Regions from separate parts of the Bradyrhizobium sp. DOA1 genome, predicted to be linked through region 1. Evidence: predicted binding sites of a transcription regulator. Region 1 holds the regulator's gene; each other region holds the start of a gene.
What was found. Region 1 encodes LexA, which represses DNA repair genes until DNA is damaged. Its sites were predicted from a motif close to TGTTCNNNNTGTGTTCNG; they were not measured.
Positions count from the first base shown of each region.

Region 1 (3,275 bases):
CCAAGCTCACGGTCATCGGCGAGGTTGCAGCAGGCCGGCCATTTGCCGGATCCGTTGGTACCGGTGAAGCGGTGCGGATCTTCACCGGCGGCGTCATTCCCGCCGGTGCCGACGCGGTCGTGATTCAGGAGGACACCGTCGTCGACGGCAAGCACGTGACGGTCAAGGAAGCCGCCATTACCGGGCGGCACATTCGCCCCGCAGGCGTCGACTTCTCCGAGGGCGACGTGCTGCTGCGCAAGGGGGCCCGCCTCACCGAGCGCGATCTGGCGCTCGCCGCCGCCATGAATCACCCGCAGCTTGCCGTTTGCCGTCGTCCGAAGGTCGCGATTCTCGCCACCGGCGACGAGCTTGTGTTACCCGGCTCGACGCCCGGCCACGGCCAGATCGTCTATTCCAACGGCTATGCCCTGCACGCGCTCGCCCGCAGCGAGGGCGCCGAGACCATCGACCTCGGCATTGCCGCCGACACGCTCGGGTCCACCGCCGCCGGCATCCGCCGCGCGCGCGAGAGCGGCGCCGACATCCTGGTCACGACAGGCGGAGCCTCTGTCGGCGACCACGATCTGGTGCAGCAAGCCCTTCGCGACGAAGGCATCGCGATGGCGTTCTGGAAGATCGCAATGCGCCCGGGCAAGCCGATGATGCACGGACGCCTGGGGGCGATGCGCGTGATCGGCCTGCCTGGCAATCCGGTTTCGTCCTATGTCTGCGCCTTCCTGTTCATGGTGCCGTTGATTCGCGCCCTGTCGGGCCGATCCGAGATTCATCATCGCCACAAGCGCGCCGTGCTCGGCAAGGACGTCGGCGCAAACGACATGCGCGCGGATTATCTTCGCGCGAGGCTGGAGGAGCGCGATGACGGCGCGCTCGTCGCTATTCCCGTCAACCACCAGGATTCCTCGCTGCTTGCAAATCTTGCTGCGGCACAGGCACTTCTCGTGCGCGCGCCGTTCGCCCCCAGGGCCGAAGCCGGCACGCCTTGCGAGGTGCTGCGCCTGCCCGCCTGAACGCATCCCCCACACGCGTTCCGCGAACTTTGCGGCGTTCACGGTAAATTAAGCAGTTGCGGAACATGTATCGAACATATAGTGTCCGTTCATGATTTGTTTCGAGGATGTAGCGGTTCGCCGCTCCAATACAGCGTCTCGGAATCGAACGACATCAACCGGGGGACTTTGGTCGAGATGTTAACGCGCAAACAATACGAGCTTCTGCGGTTCATCAGCGAACGTCTGAAGGAAAGCGGCGTGCCGCCCTCCTTCGACGAGATGAAGGATGCGCTCGACCTGCGCTCGAAGTCAGGCATCCATCGCCTGATCACCGCGCTCGAGGAGCGCGGCTTCATCCGCCGCCTGCCCAACCGCGCCCGCGCCATCGAGGTGATCAAGCTGCCCGAGCTCCAGGCCGCTGCCGGCAACCGCCGCGGCTTCACGCCGAGCGTGATCGAGGGCAATCTCGGCAAGATCCGTGCGAGCTCCAGCCCGCCCGCGGACGAGGGTGAGCGTCCGGTTGCCGTGCCCGTGATGGGCCGCATCGCAGCCGGCACGCCGATCGAGGCGCTGCAGACCCGCAGTCACACCATCAGCGTCCCGCCGGACATGCTCGGCTCCGGCGAACATTATGCGCTCGAAGTGCGCGGCGATTCGATGGTCGAGGCCGGCATCCTCGACGGCGACATGGCGCTGATCCAGCGCAACGAGAGCGCCGATACCGGCGACATCGTCGTGGCGCTGATCGACGACGAGGAAGCGACGCTCAAGCGCTTCCGCCGCCGCGGTGCCTCGATCGCGCTCGAGCCCGCCAACGCCGCCTACGAGGTGCGCATCCTGCCGCCCAACCGGGTGAAGATTCAGGGCAAGCTGATCGGGCTGTACCGCAAGTACTGACCGCCCGGCGGTCATTCGATACCGATGATCCCGATTGGAGCGGATGCGTCCGCTCCGGCTGGGCAGTCTTTCCGGACTTGCGCAGATTGTCCGGCCCTCATTCAGCACGACACACTCTGCGTGTCGCGGCCAAGCGCTCATCGCGTTTGAGCTCGAAAGATCGAGCAGACAAGGATTGCTCACCGCTCGCGGCCACAGGCGTTCGTGGTCCCCGAATGCGCTGAAATGAGCTTTGTTCCTAGTGAATCCGAAAAAGATAATGTGATCGCGTCTCGCGAACGTCAGCCGCAGATTCGCCTACAACCGAGCAGAGCGTTACGTGCTTCCACTCTGATAGAGGCTTGCGCCTCCGAAAGAGGCGCGGGTTGCTATCTTCGCATGAGGAGCACCCGATGTGTGACTACAGCCTGCATGCCGTTGCATCGCGTCCCGCCGAAGTCGGCGAGACGATCGTCTCCACGACGTTCCGCGGCACCTCGACGCGCGGCTTTGCTTCCGCGGCAGATCCGACCGTGGCCGTCTGCCTGTTGCCGGGAACGGAGCTCGCCTTCGCCGACAACGTGCGTTACGACAATCGCTGGATCTGGACGCGCACCATCAACTCCCGCGTCGGCAAGTTCGGCAAGATCGATCCGCACATTCCCGATCGCCATCACGACGCGATCGAATTTCCTGATGGCAAATACGTGCTGGTGACGCAGCTCGTCGAAGGCCAGCGCGCAACGGTGCTGCAACTGCCCGTGACGCAGCCGGTCAGCGAGCGCGAGCACAAGCCGCAGATCATCGCAGACAGCCGCCCGAGCCCAACGCCCCGCCTGCCGATCGGCTGATGCGCCGTCCCGGCCGTCCAGGTCGGAGACCAGAATTGAAATTGCCATTCGCCGGCCGCGGCCGGCGACATGGAGCGGTTTGGCGTTCGCGACATCCAACCAGCCGACCGAGTGCCCTTCCCCTTGCGCACGAAGTTTGGGCCGCCGTGCCTGAATTTTGAACGTCCGCTCCGCCGTCAAATGACCGATGCTGTCGGGGCCTGAGACAGCGGATATGGTCGATGAAAGCCTTCATACGCGTCGTCGAACTCTGGGTGCCCGATCGCACGCGCATGCGGCTGGAATTCGGCGGGGCCTCTACGGTGAAGGGCTGTCCGCGTTCAAGGCCGTGAGTGAGGATCTGCGCTTCGGTTATGACGAGGGGTTGCCCGGCAAAGCGTGGGCCAGCGGCCATCCGGTGATCCTCACCAAATTCGCCAACTCCTAATTCAAGCGGACCGATCAGGCGCTCGCAGCGGGCCTCACATGCGGCGTCGCGGTGCCGGTCTTCGCCGGCGAATTCCTGCAGGCCGTGATGGTGCTGTTCTGCGGCGATGACGAAGCGCATGTCGGGGCG
Region 1 is NZ_JXJM01000001.1:2,868,363-2,871,637, reverse strand. It holds gene SE91_RS13630 (molybdopterin molybdotransferase MoeA) at 1-1,010, shown strand, start outside; gene lexA (transcriptional repressor LexA) at 1,188-1,889, shown strand; gene SE91_RS13620 (hypothetical protein) at 2,282-2,719, shown strand; gene SE91_RS37620 (hypothetical protein) at 2,934-3,146, shown strand; gene SE91_RS13615 (GAF domain-containing protein) at 3,198-3,275, shown strand, end outside.

Region 2 (3,275 bases), 2.1 Mb from region 1:
TTTTTCCCAAGAATGCCGGAGTGTTACGGCTTTGGCTTCAAGACTTTGGCTTCAAGGCTTGGGTACCTCCAATCGGAATCTGGCAGCGCCGCCCTGGCCGAGCGGCATTTCGAGCTCGGGCAGGATCGTCTTGAGCTCGCCGTGCAGCGTGTAGGGCGGGTTGACGATCAGAAGGCCCGTGGAGGTGAGGGCGGTGCTGTCTGCTTGCGGTGCGACGCTGAATTCGAGGCGCAGGCATTTTCCGGGCGGCTTTGCTGCGGCTGCGAGCCGCGCCACGGTTTGCACCAGCGTGTCGGTGGCGCGGCGGTTCTTGGCCGGATACCAGATTACGTAGATACCCGTCGGCCATTTCGCGAAGGCCGCCGCGAAGGCTTCGCCGAGCCGCTCAAACTCGTCCTTGGCCTCGAACGGCGGGTCGATCAGCACGAGGCCGCGCCGCTCTTTCGGCGGCACGAAGGCCGGCAGCGCCGTCCAGCCGTCGAGATCGACCACGCGAGCCTGTTCGTCGCGGCGCAGCACGTCGATCAATGCCTTGCGCGCCTTCGGCTCGAGCTCGCAGGCGACGAGACGGTCCTGCGGCCGGAGCAGGCCGCGCGCGATCAGCGGCGAACCCGGATAAGCCCTGAGCTCGCCCTTCGGATTGAAGGCACGGACGATGTCGAGATAGGGCTTGGTCAGCGCCGCAGTCTCGTTCGACAGCCGCGCCTGCATCAGCCGCGCAATGCCGGTCAGCCATTCGCCGCCGCGGCGGGCCTCGTCGCTGTCGAGGTCGTAGAGGCCGGCGCCGGCATGGGTGTCGAGGACGCGGAACGCCGCCGGCTTATCCTGCAAGTAAGTGAGGATGCGCGCCAGCACGATGTGTTTGATGACATCGGTGAAGCTGCCGGCGTGGAAGGCGTGGCGGTAGTTCATGGGAAGATGCGGCTCACAAAAGAGAATGGGCAGCATCTTCTACTCGTCATGCCCGGGCTTGTCCCGGGCATCCACGTCCTTCGCGCCGAGTTGTGAAACATGGATGGCCGGGAAGCCCGGCCATGACGGTGCGGCGCTAGGTGCGCAAAACTACCCGCCCCTGATCGGCGGCATCGTCACCTGATCGCGGCGGCAGGCGCGGCGCTCGAGCTCGTCGCAGGCGCGGAATTGCAGGTCCTTGCTGAGGCAGATGCGGACCTCGGAGAGCCGTGTCCGGTTGCAGGTGACCGAGACGGCGGCATTGCTGAGGCCGGGATTGGCCTTGACGAAGGCCTCCTCGACCTCCGCCGGCGCCACCGTCTTGGCCTGCGACAAATCGAGATATTCGGCCGGAATCTTGATCGCGGCGCGCGCTTTGCGGATCGTCTCGAAATAGCCGCGGCCCTCGAGCCCGGAGCAGGTGCCGTGCTTGTCCCATTCGTTGAAGATCAGGCCCGGCGCCGGCATCAGGTCGAGCATCGAGGAGACGATGCTGCGGTTCAGCCGAGGTGCCGGCCGCTGGCAATATTCGGGGAAGCCGTTTTCATATTGGGGCCACAGCCCGTGCACCACGAAGGCGTAGGGGCGACCGCCGCACTGCATGTGCGAGCGGCCGCCGCGCTCGGCAGCTTCCTCGCAGAAGGAGGGCGACCATGACAGCGCCAGCACATAGAAATCGAACTCGCCCGGCGCGTTCTGCCGCTTGTCCTGGGCTCTTGCGTCACCTGCGAACGAGCCGAGGCCAGCGACAACGAGCAGGGACAAGGTCAGCGAGATCACTAGGCGGGAGAACGAATGCAATCTGGAATGAAACATGACGACGCCCCTCAACTAGACTGTGCGAGGAGCCTAGCAGGCGATAGGAACATTTCAAGAACAAAATTGAGGCGACCGTCGCTTAGCGGCCGGATCGGTCAGATCAGGGCTTTGCAGCCCGGCAGGCCGGATTGTAGGCCCAGTTGCGGTCGACGCCGACAACGCACCATTCGACACCATTGCCATAGCCGGCAAAGCCGCCATCCTCGATCACCGAGAAGTGCACCTTGCGCACCTTGCCGTCATTGAGCATCGCCTCGCCAGTGCAGTACCGGCGCGGAATGTTGTCGGACTGCCAGGGGCGGAATGCGACCTCGCGAACGGCGGAGAAGCCGGTAATCTTCAGCGAGGAATTCCAGAACGTGCTTTCCTTTTCCCAGAACTGGGTGGCGATCGTCGGCAGCGCGCGGTCGCAATCGGCCACGGCGCCGTCGTAGCGCGGTCCGCTGAGCCAGAAATTCAGCTCCAGCGGATTGGCCGCCCTGGCCTCGCCGAGCGACAGCGCCCCGAACATGAGGCCGAGCAGAGCGGCAAAGCGGATCGATTTCAGGGACGGGGCGCGCATGATCAGTCCAGACGGTTGAAGTCTTGCGGAAACCGGACGGTGCCGCGAAGGCAGGGGGAGGTCAAGTGCAGCGCGGCAACACTTCGCCAGGAGTTGACCGCAACGTCTCTGCCGAGGGGACTTCAGTTCTTTTCATGGCAATCACGGCACCGTAAACTGCGGACCAGCCAATTGGAGTGACGGTAATGCGAATCATTGCGGCCGCGGGTCTTCTCGCCAGCCTGGTTGTCTCGGGTCTGACGGCGAGCCAGTCGGCGCGCGCCGATTACGTGCCGCCGTTCAAGGGCAACGACACCGGCGGCATCATCGCCTATTCCATGGCGACCCAGGTCGATGCGCGGCAGGTCGCGGTCGATCACTGCGCGCGCTACGGCAAGGTCGTGAAATTCCTCGGCGTGCAGGCCTATGAGGGCGGCTACATCTCGTTCTCCTGCCGCTGGGTGCCCTATGGCGCCGCCGAGCGGCCGATCCGCACGCTGTACTGACGCGCCGTCGGTACGCCGCAACACTCAGCCGGGAGCCTTCTCCATGACGCGCAAACTCGCTTTGCTCGGCTCGGCCGCTTGTCTCGTGTTGTCGGCGGGCAACGCCGGCGCCGACGATCTGCCGGTGCGCAAGCCCGGCCTGTGGGAAATGAAGCTGGTCACGTCAGGCTCGCCCGTGCCCGAGATGACCATGCAACATTGCACCGACGAGACCGTCGACAAGGAGATGAGCAACAACGTCTCCCCGATGGCCAAGCAGATCTGCGCCAAGCAGGAGATCAAGAAGACCGCGACCGGCTATGTCAGCGATTCCGAGTGCAGCGTCGCCGGCGTCAACACGACCTCGCATGCCGAGATCACCGGGGACTTCAATTCGGCCTACACGGTGAAGTCCTCATCGCATGCAAAAGGCGGCGTGGCCGGTGCGGCCGGCCGCGATACCACCGTAACGCTGCAAG
Region 2 is NZ_JXJM01000001.1:808,278-811,552, forward strand. It holds gene SE91_RS03760 (23S rRNA (adenine(2030)-N(6))-methyltransferase RlmJ) at 52-912, opposite strand; gene SE91_RS03765 (ribonuclease T2 family protein) at 1,063-1,767, opposite strand; gene SE91_RS03770 (hypothetical protein) at 1,871-2,332, opposite strand; gene SE91_RS03775 (hypothetical protein) at 2,518-2,817, shown strand; gene SE91_RS03780 (DUF3617 domain-containing protein) at 2,861-3,275, shown strand, end outside.
Region 2: a site for LexA is predicted at 1,813-1,830, ahead of SE91_RS03765 (ribonuclease T2 family protein). Genes of this name have one in related genera too.

Region 3 (3,275 bases), 100 kb from region 1:
CCGTCAACAACGTGCTGTTCTACGGCACCGGCGGTTACGCCTGGATCGACAACAAGATCAGCGTCAGCACACTTGGCGTGACCGTCTCGGACAGCAAGTGGCATTCGGGCTGGACCGTTGGCGCCGGCGTCGAGGCCTTCTTCGCTCCGCAGTGGTCGATCAAGGGCGAGTATCTCTATCGCAGCCTCGGCGGCGAGACCTACTTCTCGGGTCTGGGCGCTCCGGTGAACACCGGCACCCTCAACCTCCACACCGTCCAGGTCGGCGTGAACTATCACTTCGGCGGCCCGGTCGTCGCCAAGTACTGAGCTGAAGTACTGAGCTGAAGTACTGATCAGACGACCGACGTCACATCGTCACGAAAGGCCGGCCTCGCGCCGGCCTTTTTGTTTGTTGGCGTGCCGGCCTAACGCATAAGACTGCCAAATCAGGACGCGCTTTCCCTTTATGTTGTGACTTCTCGGGCACACAACCTCCGGCTTAATTGAGGTACGATCTGTCGGATCTTAGCGTCCGAATCCTTCCCTCCGCACGGAAGGCAACGCAGAAAATGGGGATTGAGTTGATATGAGACAGCTTCTTTTCGCTTCGACCAGCCTACTTGTACTGAGCTCATTTGCTCCGGCCATGGCCGCCGATCTCGCGGCGCGCCCCTACACCAAGGCTCCGGTTGCTCCGGTGGCCATTTACAACTGGAGCGGTTTTTACATTGGCGCCAACGCCGGCGGTGCCTCGAGCCGCAATTGCTGGGATCTTACCGGTCTCGGCCTCATCGCCGTCGTCCCGGCCGTGGCCGAGGGTTGTCACAATGCGACCGGCGCAATCGTCGGTGGTCAGATCGGTTATCGCTGGCAGTCCGCCAACTGGGTGTTCGGCCTCGAAGCTCAGGGCGACTGGGCTGATCTGAAGGGTTCGAACACGAGCTCCCCGGCCGCGCTCTCCCCGCTGGTGAACAACACCAAGATCGATGCCATTGGCCTCTTTACCGGCCAGGTCGGCTATGCCTGGAACAACGTGCTCTGGTACGTGAAGGGCGGCGCTGCCGTCACTCACAGCAAGTACAGCGGCACTTTTGCAGGCGTCACCCTCGACAACGCGAACGAAACGCGTTGGGGCGGCTCCGTCGGAACCGGCATCGAATTCGGCTTCGCCCCGAACTGGTCGGTCGGCGTCGAATACAACCACCTGTTCATGGGCAGGCACAACGAGACCTTTACCTTCCTCGGCGTGACCACCCGTACCGACAGCATCAAGCATGACGTGGACATGGCCACGGTTCGCCTCAACTACACCTTCGGCGGTCCGGTGGTTGCGAGGTACTGATCCTCGCCGCCGACGTCACATCGTCGCGAAAGGCCGGCCTCGCGCCGGCCTTTTTGTTTTCGCAGCCCAGTTCCGCAGCTCCTGCTGCCAGATGCCGCCAGCGCGCCAACATTCCGTTGACGATTCGCAAACGCCACTGGAAATCTGCTCCCGTTCTTCCTACGTTCGCTGACATACCCATCGGCGCCGATCCCGGTTCCGGGCGAAGCGCGCCTTCACCATTGGCGCGATCGCGCGTCTTTGGGATTCCCAAGGGACCACCGGGATGGACGAAGTGATCAAGGCGAAGCGCCAACAACAGAACGCGGGCTCGAGCCTGCGCGCAATTACGATCCGCGGTGCGCGCGAGCACAACCTCAAGAACATCGACGTCGAGATTCCCCGCGACAAGCTGGTGGTGTTCACCGGCCTCTCCGGCTCCGGCAAATCCTCGCTCGCCTTCGACACCATCTACGCCGAAGGCCAGCGCCGCTACGTAGAATCGCTGTCGGCCTATGCCCGCCAGTTCCTGGAGATGATGCAGAAGCCCGACGTCGACCAGATCGACGGCCTGTCGCCGGCGATCTCGATCGAGCAGAAGACGACGTCGAAGAATCCGCGCTCCACCGTCGGCACCGTCACCGAGATCTACGACTACATGCGCCTGCTCTGGGCACGCGTCGGCGTGCCCTATTCGCCGGCCACGGGCCTGCCGATCGAGAGCCAGACCGTATCGCAGATGGTCGACCGTGTGCTGGCGCTGCCCGAGGGCACCCGCCTCTATCTGCTCGCCCCGGTCGTGCGCGGCCGCAAGGGCGAGTACCGTAAGGAGCTCGCCGAATGGCTCAAGAAGGGCTTTCAGCGCGTCAAGATCGACGGCACCTTCCATGAGCTGGCGGAAGCGCCGACCCTCGACAAGAAATTTCCGCACGACATCGACGTCGTGGTCGACCGCATCGTGGTGCGGGCCGACATCGGCCAGCGCCTCGCCGAGAGCTTCGAGACCGCGCTGAAGCTCGCCGAGGGCCTCGCTGTCGTCGAGTTCGCCGATGCGCCGGCGGCCGCGCCCGCGGAAGAGAAAAAGAAGACCGCGAAGATCCACGACAAGAGCGGCCCCGAGCGCATCCTGTTCTCGGAAAAGTTCGCCTGCCCGGTCTCCGGCTTCACCATCCCCGAGATCGAGCCGCGCCTGTTCTCGTTCAACAATCCCTACGGCGCATGCCCGGCCTGCGGCGGTCTCGGCGTCGAGCAGCATGTCGACGAGGACCTCGTCATTCCCGATAAGGAGCTGTCGCTGCGCAAGGGCGCGATCGCGCCCTGGGCCAAGTCCTCGTCGCCCTATTACGAGCAGACGCTGACCGCGCTCGGCAAGCACTACAAGTTCACGCTCGACACCAAGTGGAAGGATCTCGCCAAGAAGACCAAGGATGCGCTCCTCTACGGCTCCGGCGAGGACGAGATCAAATTCTCCTACCAGGACGGCGTGCGCTCCTACGACACCAAGAAGCCGTTCGAGGGCGTCATCACCAACATCAACCGCCGCTATCGCGAGACCGAGAGCGAATGGGCGCGCGAGGAGCTAGCGAAGTATTTCCACGACGTGCCCTGCGAGGGCTGCAAGGGCTTCCGTCTCAAGCCCGAGGCGCTCTGCGTCAAGATCGGCGGCAAGCACATCGGCGAAATCTCGGAGCTGTCGGTCAAGAAGGCCGGCGAATGGTTCGAGACCGTGCCCGATGCGCTCAACACACAGCAGAACGAGATCGCCGGCCGCATCCTGAAGGAGATCCGCGAGCGCCTCACCTTCCTGCTCGACGTCGGTCTCAATTATCTCACCCTGTCCCGCTCCTCCGGCACGCTGTCCGGCGGCGAGAGCCAGCGCATTCGTCTGGCCTCGCAGATCGGCTCGGGCCTGACGGGCGTGCTCTACGTGCTCGACGAGCCCTCGATCGGCCTGCACCAGCGCGACAACGCCC
Region 3 is NZ_JXJM01000001.1:2,972,200-2,975,474, reverse strand. It holds gene SE91_RS14155 (outer membrane protein) at 1-308, shown strand, start outside; gene SE91_RS14150 (outer membrane protein) at 568-1,323, shown strand; gene uvrA (excinuclease ABC subunit UvrA) at 1,589-3,275, shown strand, end outside.
Region 3: a site for LexA is predicted at 1,475-1,492, ahead of uvrA (excinuclease ABC subunit UvrA). Genes of this name have one in related genera too.